Regions from separate parts of the Variovorax sp. genome, predicted to be linked through region 2. Evidence: predicted binding sites of a transcription regulator. Region 2 holds the regulator's gene; the other holds the start of a gene.
What was found. The regulator sigma-54, encoded in region 2, starts transcription at its own class of promoters, with help from an activator protein. The targets are predictions, from matches to a motif close to TGGCANGNAANCTGCTTT.

Region 1 (6,922 bases), 180 kb from region 2:
CTGCTCGCCTTGATGCATGAAATAGACCACAACGGGCTCTCGGACCTGCTCAAACCGTTGCGAAACCGCCCGTCGGGCCGCGATGTTTCTCAATAACACACGAATTTCCCACCCTTTTTGCAATTGCGCTGGATAATCCGGCTTACGTGTCTGTGAGCCTTGTCTCCCGTGCACGTATTTTGGTGATCGGTCAGTTTCGCGCCACAGCGCATTTTGTTTGTTGTGATTCTGGGACTCCATCGCTTTGTTTTGTTGGTTTGAATTAGGAGTCCCTCAATGGGCAAGAAACTCTACGTAGGCAACCTCGCCTACTCCGTGCGTGACAACGACCTGGAACAGGCTTTCGGCGAGTTCGGCTCGATCGTCAGCGCCAAGGTCATGATGGAACGTGACACCGGCCGTTCGAAGGGCTTCGGCTTTGTCGAAATGGGTTCGGATGCTGAAGCACTCTCCGCCATCGAAGCCATGAACGGCCACTCGCTGCAGGGCCGCGCCCTGACGGTGAATGAAGCCCGTCCGATGGAAGCTCGTCCCCCCCGCACCGGTGGTGGCGGCGGCTACGGCGGTGGTGGCGGCGGTGGCGGCTACGGCGGTGGTGGCGGCGGCTACGGCGGCGGCGGCGGTGGCCGCAGCGGTGGTGGCGGCGGCTACGGCGGCGGCGGCGGTGGCCGCGGCGGCTACTAAGCCCTCACCCACACTCCGAGAGCTCCGGCTCTCCGAATGAAAAGAAAGCTCCTTCGGGAGCTTTTTTCGTTTCAGGGCGAGCGAAGCCGGGACAACCCTTGCCCTGCGGTACGCATTTGTTCGTACCGTGCCGGTCAGCCAACGGTCAGGCCCGCAGAACGACCCTCGTCTCTCCATAACAAGAGGAGAGAGACAGTGCGCATCAAGAGCCAGGCAGACTTCTTTTCAGGAGTCATGTTCACCACCGTGGGGGGCGCATTCGCGATCGGCGCGACCACCTACACCATCGGCAACGGCGCCCGCATGGGCCCCGGCTACTTCCCGTTGATGCTCGGCATCCTGCTGGCCGTGCTCGGGATCATCATCATGTTCCAGGCGATGGTGGTGGAGACCACCGACGGCGACCCGATCGGCAAATGGGCCTGGAAGCCGCTGGCCTTCGTGCTCGGCGCCAACCTGGCCTTCGGCGTGCTGCTGGGCGGCCTGCCCAGCATCGGCGTGCCGGCCATGGGCATGATCATCGCGATCTACGCGCTCACGATCATCTCGAGCATGGCGGGCGAGCACTTCAAGCTGCGCGACGTGCTGATCCTCGCGACCATCCTGGCGGCCGGCAGCTATGTGGCCTTCATCTGGGCGCTGAAGCTCCAGATCCAGGTCTGGCCCACTTTCATTTCGGGCTGAGGAGAGAAACACCATGGACCTGATCCACAACCTCTCCATCGGTTTCGGCGTTGCCTTCACCTTCACCAACCTGCTGTATTGCCTGGTCGGCTGCATCCTGGGCACGCTGATCGGGGTGCTCCCCGGCATCGGCCCGGTCGCGACCATCGCGATGCTGCTGCCCGCCACCTATGCGCTGCCCCCTGTGTCGGCGCTGATCATGCTGGCCGGCATCTACTACGGCGCGCAGTACGGCGGCTCGACCACCGCCATCCTGGTCAACCTGCCGGGCGAGTCGTCCTCGGTGGTCACCTGCATCGACGGCTACCAGATGGCCAGGCAGGGCCGCGCGGGGCCGGCGCTTGCCGCGGCGGGCCTGGGCTCGTTCTTCGCGGGCTGCGTGGGCACGCTGATCCTGGCCGCCTTCGCGCCGCCGCTGACCGAGCTGGCCTTCAAGTTCGGCCCGGCCGAATACTTCTCGCTGATGGTGCTGGGCCTGATCGGCGCCGTGGTGCTGGCTTCGGGCTCGCTGATCAAGGCGGTGGCCATGATCGTGCTGGGCCTGCTGCTGGGCATCGTCGGCACCGACGTGAACTCGGGCGTGGCGCGCTACAGCTTCGACATCCCCGAGCTGACCGACGGTATCGGCTTCGTGGTCATCGCCATGGGCGTGTTCGGCTACGGCGAAATCATCGGCAACCTCTCGCAGCCGGACGACGAGCGCGAAGTGTTCACGCACAAGGTCAAGGGCCTGTGGCCGACCAAGGAAGACTTCAAGCGCATGACGCCCGCGGTGCTGCGCGGCACCGCGCTGGGTTCGGCCCTGGGCATCCTGCCGGGCGGCGGCGCGCTGCTGGCTTCGTTCGCCTCGTATGCGCTGGAGAAGAAGATCAAGATGCGCCCCGGCGAAGTGCCCTTCGGCAAGGGCAACATCCGCGGCGTGGCATCGCCCGAGTCGGCCAACAACGCCGGCGCGCAGACATCCTTCATCCCGCTGCTGACGCTGGGCATTCCGCCCAACGCGGTGATGGCGCTGATGGTGGGCGCCATGACCATCCACAACATCCAGCCCGGCCCGCAGGTGATGACCAGCAACCCGGAACTGTTCTGGGGCCTGATCGCCTCGATGTGGATCGGCAACGCGATGCTGATCATCCTGAACCTGCCGCTGATCGGCATGTGGATCAAGCTGCTGACGGTGCCCTACAAGTTCCTGTTCCCCGCCATCGTGCTGTTCTGCGCGATCGGCGTGTACTCGACCAACAACAACACCTTCGACGTGTGGATGGTGGCGGCCTTCGGCTTCATCGGCTACCTGTTCATCAAGCTGCGCACCGAGCCGGCGCCGCTGCTGCTGGGCTTCATCCTGGGGCCGATGATGGAAGAGAACCTGCGGCGCGCGCTGCTGCTGTCGCGCGGCGCATGGAGCGTGTTCGTCACGCGGCCGCTGTCGGCCGGCCTGCTGGTGGCAGCGGTGGCGCTGCTGGGCATCGTGCTTTTGCCCGCCATCAAAGCGAAACGCGAAGAAGCCTTCGTCGAAGACTGATCTTCTCCGCAGCCGGAACGAGCCTCCGCCCCGGCGGGGGCTTTTTCATTTGAGGAACGCGTCGTAGGCCGTCTTGAGGATCAGCGCGCTCACCACCACGATGAACACCACCCGCACGAAGCCCGCGCCGTGCCTGAGCGCCACGCGGGTGCCCAGCAGGCTGCCCGCCACGTTGGCCACCGCCATCACCAGCCCGTAGTGCCACCAGACGTGGCCCTTGGCGGCCAGCAATATCAGCGCGGCGGCGTTGGTCAGGGTGTTGATGATCTTGGCCGAGGCCGAGGCGTTGAGGAAGTCGTAGCCCATCCAGCGCACGAACAGGAACACCAGGAAGCTGCCGGCGCCCGGGCCGAAGAAACCGTCGTAGAACCCGATGGACAAACCGATGGTGCAGGCCGCCAGCGTCTCGGCGCGGCCGCTGAAGCGCGGCGCATGCAGCCGGCCCATGTCCTTGCGCGCCAGCGTGTAGAGCAGCACGCCCAGCAGAATGACCGGCAGCGCGCGGCGCAGGAAGTCGCCCGGAAACAGCGTGACGCCCCAGGCGCCCAGCATCGAGCCGACAAAACCGAGCAGCGCGGCCGGCCACAGGGCGCCCCAGCGCATCTGCACCCGCTGGCTGAATTGCGCGGCGGCGGCGGCCGTGCCCCATATCGACGCACTCTTGTTGGTGCCCAGCAGCGTGGCCGGTGGTGCACCTGGGAACACGGCAAACAACGCCGGCACCAGGATCAGCCCGCCTCCGCCCACGATCGAATCGACAAAACCCGCGAGCAGCGAGGCCCCCGTCACTACCAGCATTTCCATAGGGGGCGGATTCTCTCACCTGGTGGCGCTACCAAAACAGTAGCAGGAGACGGCGTCGTTTCAGGCCGTGCGGGCATAAAAAAGGCGCCGACCAGCGGCGCCTTTCAAACTCAAACACGGCATCTCGTACGGAGCCTTTGAAGCATTTTTTTCTAGTTGCTTGGAAACTGTCTCCTCGGACCCTCGGCAGCACGAGCAGGGCCCGTTCGCGAGTGGCGTGACTTTAGGGCGTGCACCGGCCCAGTGCATTAGGAATTACCCGCTTTGCATTAACTCGGGAGGCAGATTCGCAAACCAAAGTGTTTCTGCTAGTTAACGACGTGGCACGACTTGTGCACGTCCGGCCACAGTCCAACACTCGAAGAAGAAACGACCATGGCACTGGCATCGCAAGCCTCCATCAACGCGGCAGACACCGCCTGGATGATGACCTCGACCGCGCTGGTGCTGCTGATGACGCTGCCCGGCATCGCGCTCTTCTACGCGGGCATGGTGCGCCGCAAGAACGTGCTGGCCACGATGGCGGCCGTGGTGGCGGTCGCCGCGGCGGTGTCGCTGACGTGGTTCGCGGTGGGCTACTCGCTGGCTTTCACCGAGGGCTGGCCGTGGCTCGGCGGCGCGGGCCGCTTCTGGTTCTCGGGCTTCGAATACCTGAAGGACGCCGGCCAGGTGGCGGTGAGCCACGTCGCGCCCAACGTGCCGGAGTCGGTCTACGCGATGTTCCAGCTGACCTTCGCGATCATCACCACCGCACTGGTGCTCGGCGCCTTCGTCGAGCGCATGCGCTTCTCGGCGGTGCTGTGGTTCGCGCTGCTGTGGAGCGTGCTGGTCTATGCGCCGATCGCGCACTGGGTGTGGGAGCCGGGCGGCTGGCTCGCGCAGATGGGCGCGCTCGACTTCGCGGGAGGCTCGGTGGTGCACGTCAACGCGGGCATCGCGGGGCTGGTGTGCGCCTATGCGCTGGGCCCGCGCAAGGGTTACGGGCGCGAGGCCTTCGAGCCCTACAACCTGGCCTTCACCATGATGGGCGCGGGCCTGCTGTGGGTCGGATGGTTCGGCTTCAATGCGGGCTCGGCGGTGGCGGCCGACGGGCGCGCGGGCCTGGCGATGCTGGTGACGCACATCGCGGCGGCGGCCGGCGCCATGAGTTGGATGCTCGGCGAGTGGATCGTGCGGCGCAGCCCCTCGCTGCTGGGCCTGTGCTCGGGCCTGGTGGCCGGGCTGGTGGCCATCACGCCGGCGGCCGGCTTCGTCACGCCGCTGGCGGCGCTGGCCATCGGCGCCATCGCGGGGCTGGCCTGCTACTGGGGCGCAACCGGGCTGAAGCACATGCTGGGCGCGGACGACTCGCTCGACGTGTTCGGCGTGCACGGCATCGGCGGCATCGTGGGCGCGCTGCTCACGGGCGTGTTCGCCGACGCGCGAATCTCGGGCGCCACGGGCGACGTGCTGACGCAGGCGATCGCGGTCGGCAGCGTGGCGATCTACAGCGCAACGGGAACGGCGGTGGTGCTGTTCCTGGTGCATGTGATGGTCGGGCTGCGCGTGGAGGCCGACAGCGAAGTGCTGGGCCTCGATCTTGCACAGCACAAGGAACAACTGGGGAGTTGATCCACCGACGGAGGAACCATGCCATCCATGTCCGAAAGCGAACGCATCGCCCTCGCCGCCCGCCTTCACGTGGCGCTGCGGCGAAAGCATGGGCGCGTGACCGACACCGAGTGGATGGCGACCAACGCCGAGTACGCCGCCGAAATCGTGCGCATGACGCGCGCGCACGCGGCCGACACCAAGGACGAGGAGCTCTACCAGCTCGCCACGCGGCTGGAGCAGGCGATGGAGCCGCTGGCGCGCGCGGCCCGGCTGGCGGCGCGGCAGCCCGACGGCCAGCCGCCCACGCCGCCGCCGCGCTATGTGGGCGGGCTGCGCTGAGGCGCCCGCCGGCCCCGGCTCGTCAGCTCACTCGAGGGCTTCGCAGGCCGCCACGATGCGCTTGCAGGCCTCTTCCAGCTGCGGCATCGACGTCGCATAGGAGATGCGGAAGTACGGCGCCAGCCCGAACACGCTGCCCGGCACCACCGCCACCTCGAAGTCCTGCAGCAGGTAGCGGCAGAAGTCGCTGTCGCTTTGCAGCACGTCGCCGCCGCGGGTGCGCTTGCCGAGCACGCCGGCGCAGCTCGCGAAGGTGTAGAACGCACCTTCGGGCACGCGGCAGCCCAGGCCCGGCGCGCGGTTCAGCGCGGCCACCACGAAGTCGCGGCGCGCCTGGAAGTCGGCGCAGCGCTCGGCCACGATGTCCTGCGGACCGGTCAGCGCCTCGATGGCCGCGGCCTGGCTGATCGACGACGGGCATGAGGTCGTCTGGCTCTGCACCACGGCCATGGCCGCGATCAGCGCGCGCGGACCCGCGCCATAGCCGACGCGCCAGCCGGTCATGGCATAGGCCTTCGACACGCCGTTGACCGTCAGCGTGCGCCCGCGCAGGCAAGGCTCCACCACCGCCGGCGTCGCGAACGCGAGCCCGTCGTAGAGGATGTGCTCGTAGATGTCGTCCGCCAGCACCCACACGCGCGGATGGCGCAGCAGCACTTCGCACAGCGGCTCGAGTTGCGCGGCGCTGTAGGCCGCGCCGCTCGGGTTCGACGGCGAGTTCAGGAAGATCCAGCGCGTGCTCGGCGTGATCGCGGCTTCCAGCTGCGCGGCGTCGAGCCGGAAGCCGTTCGCCTCGGTGCAGGCCACCGGCACCGGCACGCCGCCGCAGACCTGCACGATGTCGGCGTAGGAGGTCCAGTACGGTGCGGGCAGGATCACCTCGTCGCCGGGGTCCAGGCTGGCCATCATCGCGTTGAAGATGACCTGCTTGGCGCCCGCGCTCACGCTGATCTCGTCGAGCGCGAATTCGAGCGCGTTGTCGCGCCTGAACTTGAGCTGCACCGCAGCCTTCATCGCCGGGCTGCCGTCGAGCACGGTGTAGCGCGTGTCGCCGCGGCCGATGGCGCGCACCGCGGCGTCGCGCACGTTCTGCGGCGTGTCGAAGTCGGGCTCGCCCGCGCCCAGCACGATCACCGGGCGGCCCGCGCGCTTCAGCGCGTTGGCATGGTCGGTGATGCGCAGGATCTCCGAGACGCCGATGGCGCGCACGCGCTGTGCCGGCTCGAAGACGCCAGGGGCCGTTGCTGCGGTGTCCGTGGTGGTCACTTGGCGTAGGCCTCGAGCGGCTTGTCG
Region 2 (6,922 bases):
GCCAGCATCTTCGCCGCCTTCCTGCCGCGCGAGGTGCCGCTGGTACTGGCGCTGGCGGTGCCGGCAGTGATCTTCTGCATCGAGACCGGCTGGTACGCCATCGTGGCACTGGCGCTTTCCTCGGCGGCGCCGCGCTCTGCCTACCTGCGCTACAAGGCCTGGATCGACCGCGCGGCCGGCGGCGTGATGGGGCTGCTGGGCGTGCGGCTGGTCTGGTCGGCGGTGCGCGGCGGTCACTGACCGGACACCGGCCGCGCCTAGAGCAGGCTCTCGGGCGTCAGCGGCGCCAGTATCTCGAGCATCGTGCGGTCCCAGAAGCCCGAATCGGGCTCCTCGTGCAGCACGGTGATCTGGCCGGCGTCGTCGCTGACCCATTCGATGTGCCCGTCGTTGCTGCCTTCCGCAAAGCGCAGCCGGTAGGCGCCCTGCTGCTTGAGCACATCGAGCAGCTTGAGCATCTGCTGCGCCATTTCCGGGCTGTGGATGATCAGCCCGATCTCGGTGTTCTGCGACTCCGAGCGCGGGTCGAAATTCATCGAGCCCACGAACAGCGTGCGCCGGTCGATCACCGCCGACTTGGCATGCAGCCGCCCGACCGTGGTGCCGAAGAGCCCCAGCCGCACGCTGCGCCGGGTGCGCGTGGAACTCAGCTCGTACAGGTCGGCGCCGAGCTTGAGCATGTCGGGCCGGTAGCGGCGGTAGGCGGTGTGCACCAGCGGCTCGTCGGTGGCGGCCAGCGAATTGGTGACCACGCTGATCTTCACGCCGCGCCCGCGGATCTCGCGCATCACCTCGAGCCCCGTGGCGCCCGGAATCAGGTAGGGCGAGACGATGGTCACTTCGTCGCGCGCGCGGCGCATCTGCTCGACCACGTTGTAGCGCACGCTGTCGACGTCCAGCAGCGGCACGCCGCCGTACGACGCGGTCTTGCCGATGACCCGGTCGGGCGAGTCGGCATAGGCCTCGGCCAGGGTCCAGATCAGGCCCAGCCTGCCGGCGTTCAGGTCGTCGGCGATCGGGCTGTAGCCCAGCAGGTCGTTGGGCGCGGGCGGTGGTGGCGGCGGGGTGGTGCCGGCGCCGGTAGCGGCATCGAAGCGGCGCTGCAGTTCCTCGCGCGAAAGGCTGCTTGCCACCACCGACTGCACGGGGCGCACGTAGGTGCTGTTCCAGTACTGGTCGAACAGGCTGCCGAGCCGGGGGATCAGCGCGCCGGTCACGAAGGTGTCCAGGTCGAGGAAGTTCTCGCCCGCCGTGCGCGTGAAGTACTGGTTGCCGATGTTGCGCCCGCCCGCCACCGCCATCGCGCCGTCGGCGATGAACAGCTTGTTGTGCATGCGGCGGTTCACGCGGCTGAAGTCGAACAGCGACGCCGCGAAGCGCCTGAGCAGGCTGCCGCGCCCGGCCGGGAACGGGTTGAAGAGGCGCAGCTCGACATTCGGCGTGGCGGCAAAGCCGAGCAGCAGTTCGTCTTCGCCGGAGGTGTAGAGGTCGTCCATCAGCACCCGCACGCGCACGCCGCGCAAGGCGGCATCGCGCAGGGTGCGCAGCAGGTAGCGGCCGGTCTCGTCGTTCTCGATCTGGTAGTACTGCACGTCCAGCGTGCGCTGGGCGCGGCGCGCGAGCTCGATGCGGGTGTCGAAGGCAAAGTCGCCGCCGGGCATCAGGCGAAAGCCGCTCAGGTCGGGGTCGGGCTGGGCGGCCATCGCGAGCTTGCCGAGCGCGGTGTCGGCCGACACGGCCATGGCCCTGGTGGGCGGGCGCGGCGCCTCGTCGGGCAGGGTGGCGCAGCCGCTGAACAGCAGCACGGCCAGCAAAGCGATCACCCAATGGCCCCAGCGCGACATCGGGAGACGGCTCATCGAAGGCTTTCTACAGTGCCTTGCGCAGATTGGCGGGCGCGATGCGCAGCGCCTCGCGGTACTTGGCCACGGTGCGGCGCGCGCACTCGATGCCCTGCTCCTTGAGCATCTCGGAGATCTGGCTGTCCGACAGCGGCTTCTTGATGCTCTCCGAGCTCACGAACTGCTTGATCAGCGCACGCACCGCGGTGCTCGATGCATTGCCGCCGGTCTCGGTGCCCAGCGCCGAACCGAAGAAATACTTCAGCTCGACCGTGCCGAACGGGGTGGCCATGTACTTGGCGGTGGTCACGCGCGAGATGGTGGATTCGTGCAGGCCCAGCTCGTCGGCAATTTCGCGCAGCACCAGCGGGCGCATGGCCAGCTCGCCGTGCACGAAGTAGCTCTTCTGGCGCTCGACGATGGCGTTGCTCACGCGCAGGATGGTGTCGAAGCGCTGCTGGATGTTCTTGATGAACCAGCGCGCCTCCTGCAGCCGCTGCGACAGTGCCTGGCTGCCTTCGCCCTTGTGCGACTTGAGCGCGCCGGCATAGATGTCGTGCACGCGCAGGCGCGGCATGACCTCGGGATTCAGCATGACGCGGAACTTGACGTTGGTGCCCCGGCCGGTCTTGGTGACGATCACGTCGGGAATGACGATGTTGCGCTCGACATCGACGAAACGGCGCCCCGGCTTGGGCTCCAGCCGCGCGATGACCTGCAGCGCCGAGCGCACCAGCTCTTCGCTGCTGCGGGTGAGCGTGGCCAGGCGCTTGAAATCGCGCCGCGCGAGCAGCTCCATCGGCTGCTTGCAGATGGTGATGGCGGTCTTGTAGACCTGTGCCTGCTCTTCGTCTTCGTCGTCCTCGGCGGCCAGCGCGCGCAGCTGGATGCTCAGGCATTCGCCCAGGTCGCGCGCGCCCACGCCCACCGGCTCCAGGCTCTGCAGCAGGCCGAGTGCCACCTGGAAGTGGTGCACCAGGTCGTCGAACTGGTCGTTGTCGTCGCCGGCCAGGCCCGAGGCCAGCGCCGGCAGGGAGTCTTCGAGATAGCCGTCGTCGTTGAGCGACTCGATCAGGAAGCGCAGCGCGGCGCTGTCGTTCTCGCTCAGGCGCAGGCTCAGTGCCTGGCGGTGCAGGAACGACTGCAGCGATTCCTGGCTGCGCGCAAGCTCGGTGGCGTCTGCGCGCTCGTCGTCGCCCAGGTTGTTCTGGCGCGCGGGGGCGTCGCTGCCCCACTCGCTGTCGTCGGGCGCCATGTCGACGGTGCCGTCGCCTTCCCAGTCGGGCTCGCGCTCGGCGATCTCGGCGGCGGGGCCGTCGGAATCGGCCGTGGTGGTGGTGCTGGTCTCGGTCGAGGCGGCGGAAGTGCTGGCCGGCGGCGGGGTGAACTCGCTCTCGCCGTCGCCGCCCTCGCCACTTTCGCCGCCGTCATCGCGCGCGACGGGGGCGTCGGCCGTGTCGAGCCCGAATTCCTCGCGCGCCGCTTCTTCCGCGGTGCGCTCGAGGAAGGGGTTCTCGTCGAGCATCTGCTCCACTTCCTGGCTCAGTTCGAGCGTGGAAAGTTGGAGCAGCCTGATCGACTGCTGCAGCTGTGGCGTGAGTGCCAGATGCTGCGAGACGCGAAGGGACAGCCCTTGCTTCATGTGGAGAACCCGACCCTTCCTTACATGCGGAAGTGTTCGCCCAGGTACACCCTGCGTACCTCGGCGTTGTCGACGATCTCCGAGGGCGTACCTTGTGCCAGCACATGCCCGTCGCTGATGATGAACGCGTGATCGCAGATGCCCAGCGTTTCGCGCACGTTGTGGTCGGTGATGAGCACGCCGATGCCGCGCTCCTTCAGGAAGCTGATGATCCGCTGGATTTCGATCACGGCGATCGGGTCGATGCCGGCAAAGGGCTCGTCCAGCAGGATGAAGCGCGGCTGGGTGGCCAGGGCGCGTGCGATCTCGACGCGGCGGCGCTCGCCGCCCGACAGCGCCAGCGCCGGCGAGTCGCGCAGGTGGTCGACGCGCAGGTCGGCCAGCAGTTCGGACAGGCGCTCTTCCATGTGCTGCCTGGACAGCGGCACGAGCTTGCCGCTCGCGTCGGGCTCATGCTGCAGTTCGAGCACGGCGCGCACGTTTTCCTCCACGGTGAGCTTGCGGAAGATCGAGGCTTCCTGCGGCAGGTAGCTCAGGCCCATGCGCGCGCGGCGGTGGATGGGCATGTGGGCGATGGGCTCGCCGTCGATGGTGATGTCGCCCGCATCGGCGCGCACCAGCCCGACGATCATGTAGAACGAGGTGGTCTTGCCGGCGCCGTTGGGGCCGAGCAGCCCGACGACTTCACCCTTCTGCACGTCGAGCGAGACGTCCTTCACGACCGTGCGGCTGCCATAGCTCTTCTTCAGGCCGCGCGCCACCAGGCGGCTGCCCGGTGCGCCGTTGGCTTCCTGGGTTCCAGCGGTTTCGATCACTTGCGGGTTTCTCCATCGCCACCGAGCGTGGTGGTCGAGCGCAGGCCCGTGCCGGGTGCCGGCGTGGACGCTGCCGGCGCGGCGGGCTTGGCTCCGGCCGGAGCGCCGGGCGCGGGCGCCGTGGCGGCCTTGGGTGTCAGGATGGTCTTGACGCGGCCGCTCGGGGACGATGCGTTGACCGCGGTGTTCGGCGGCACGGTGGAACCGTTGACCGTGTAGGTGTCGTTGCTCTGGTCGTAGACGATCAGGGCGCCGGTGCTCACGTCGTTCGGCGTCGAACCGAGCAGGCGGCGCATTTCTGCGTTGCGGATGAACTTGACGTTGTCGGCGCGGCTGTCGTACTCGATGACTTCGGATTCGCCCTCGATCCACTCGTCAGGTGCGTTGCGCTTCTGCTTGTAGTAGGCCCGCTTGCCGGGTGCCGCCGTGACCACGCCGTACTGGTAGCCCTCGGCGTCCTGGCGGACATCGAGCCGCGCGCCGCGGATGATGATCGTGCCTTTTGTTACCAGCACGTTGCCCGTGAACACGCTGGTCTGCTTGAGGTCGTCGTAGCGCATGGCATCCGACTCGATGTTCATCGGCTTGCTGCGGTCGGCGGTCTCGGCCAGGGCGCCCGAGGCAAGGCCGGCCAGCAGCAACGCGGCGGCAGCCAGGCGGCCGACGCGACGCAGGAAGGGAGTGGTGGAGTAAGAATGCAATGTCATAGAGGCACGAAACTTGCTCGGCATTGTATGCGGCTGATTGCGTCAACCCGCACGCACAGATGAAAAAGCCCGCCGAAGCGGGCCGGTGAGGGGCGCAGCGGCACGAAGTGCGCGGAGCCTGGGCGTCAGCCCTTTTTAGCTTCGCCGACCAGGTAGTTCACGACCTGCAGCACCTTGGTCATGCTGCCAGCGGTTTCGCCGTCCACGTACCAGCGGCCGGCGACAGCCATGGCCGGCACGCCCGCCACCTTGTAGGCATCGGTCATCTGCGAAGCCCGCTTGGCCTTGCTGGCCACGCCGAACGAGGTGAAGAGTTCCTTGAACTTGGCGCCGTCGAGGCCGTTGGCGGTGGCCCAGGCAATGATGTTGGCGTCGCCGTTCACGTTCTGGCGCTGCGCGTGGATCGCATTGAATACCTTCGGCTGGTATTCGTCGACCTTGCCCATGGCTTCGAGCGTGTAGTACAGGCGCTGCTTGGCTTCGACGTCGTTGCCCACGAAAGGCACCGGGATGCGGCGGAAGGCCACTTCCTTGGGGGCCGACTTGACCCAGGCTTCGAGCGACGGTTCGAAGTCGTTGCAATGGGGGCAGTTGTACGAGAAGAACTCGACCACTTCGACCTTGCCGGCCGGCGCGTCGACGGGCACGCGCTTGTCGAGCACCAGGTACTCGGTGCCTGCCTTGGGCGCACGCGCCTGGGCATGGGCCGGGTTGGCGGCCAGGGACAGCAGCCCGAGCGAAGTGGCGGCCAGCGAAAAGTCACGACGTTTCATTGAAAGGATTCTCCAGTTGGTACGGCAGACTGAGCCGGCACGCGGCGGGGAGTTCCCCCGCCCGCGGCGCGCCCAAGGCGATGAATGGTGGCGGCAAATACCGCGCGGCGAAGCTTAAGGGCTATTCGTGGCAATCGATTGCCGCGGCTTCAGCGTTGCACCCGCACGAGTGCCGAGTCGAGGCCGCCGCCGTCCAGGCGCTCCTTGAGCCGGTCGGCGTCTTCCTTCTTGTTGAAGGGGCCGGCGCGCACGCGGTAGACGGTGCGGCCCGCCTGCTCTCGCTCGGTGACCTTGGCCTCGACGCCCATCAGCGACAGCTTGGCGCGCTGCGCCTCGGCGTCGTCGGTGGTGCGGAAGGCGCCGGCCTGCACGAAGTACATGAACGGGTCGGCGCCCGAGCTGCTGCTGGCGGCGCTGGTGTTGCTGCTGGGCGCGGCCGACGCGGTGGTCGTGCTGCCGGAGCCGCCGCCCGAGCGGGCGCGCGCCAGGTCGCCCAGCGGGTCGTTCGACGGCGGCAGCGCATTGGCCTCGGCCGGCACGGGCGCGGTGCGCGGCTTGGCCGTGGGCGCCACCACCACGGGCACCGGCGGCGCGGTCGTGGGTGGTGCGGTGGCGGGTGCGACCGCGGTGGTCGCCGGCTCGCCAGTGACGGGGTTGACCGGCCCGCTCGCGGCCGGCGCCGGCTTGGCGGCGCCGGCCTTGCCGGCCAGTGGCGCGTTCGGATCCCAGTCGCGGTTCTTGCGGGCTTCGGCCTCGTCCTGCTCGGCACCGCCGCGCTGCGTCTTGGTCACGAAAGGAATCGGCACCTTGGTCACGTAGACCGCAATGCCCAGCGCGACGCCCAGGCCGAGCACCAGCCCGATGATCAGGCCGATGACGATGTTGCCGCGTTGTCTGGTTGTCTTCTTCATGGTGGGGTGGTTCACATCTTGCTCGGCGCACTGACGCCGAGAATCGCGAGGCCATTGTGCAGCACCTGCGCGGTCGCGGCGACCAGCGCCAGGCGGGCCAGCTTGACCTTCTCGTCGTCCACCAGGATGCGTTCGGCGTCGTAGTAGCTGTGGTAGCTGGCGGCCAGCTCGCGCAGGTAGAAAGTGACGTCGTGCGGGGCGAAATCGCGCGCGGCCGCGGTGAGCATGGCCGG

Region 1: a site for sigma-54 is predicted at 4,019-4,036, ahead of ACQY8B_RS22360 (ammonium transporter). Genes of this name have one in related genera too.

The regions. Positions count from the first base shown of each region.
Region 1 is NZ_OZ257247.1:4,778,000-4,784,921, forward strand. It holds gene ACQY8B_RS22335 (DUF3820 family protein) at 1-96, shown strand, start outside; gene ACQY8B_RS22340 (RNA recognition motif domain-containing protein) at 277-684, shown strand; gene ACQY8B_RS22345 (tripartite tricarboxylate transporter TctB family protein) at 880-1,368, shown strand; gene ACQY8B_RS22350 (tripartite tricarboxylate transporter permease) at 1,382-2,893, shown strand; gene ACQY8B_RS22355 (TSUP family transporter) at 2,939-3,697, opposite strand; gene ACQY8B_RS22360 (ammonium transporter) at 4,073-5,308, shown strand; gene ACQY8B_RS22365 (hypothetical protein) at 5,327-5,629, shown strand; gene ACQY8B_RS22370 (pyridoxal phosphate-dependent aminotransferase) at 5,657-6,895, opposite strand; gene ACQY8B_RS22375 (amino acid ABC transporter substrate-binding protein) at 6,892-6,922, opposite strand, start outside.
Region 2 is NZ_OZ257247.1:4,601,376-4,608,297, forward strand. It holds gene ACQY8B_RS21540 (LysE family translocator) at 1-240, shown strand, start outside; gene ACQY8B_RS21545 (phospholipase D family protein) at 258-1,859, opposite strand; gene ACQY8B_RS21550 (RNA polymerase factor sigma-54) at 1,870-3,483, opposite strand; gene lptB (LPS export ABC transporter ATP-binding protein) at 3,504-4,298, opposite strand; gene lptA (lipopolysaccharide transport periplasmic protein LptA) at 4,295-5,005, opposite strand; gene ACQY8B_RS21565 (thiol:disulfide interchange protein DsbA/DsbL) at 5,131-5,778, opposite strand; gene ACQY8B_RS21570 (SPOR domain-containing protein) at 5,928-6,689, opposite strand; gene argS (arginine--tRNA ligase) at 6,701-6,922, opposite strand, start outside.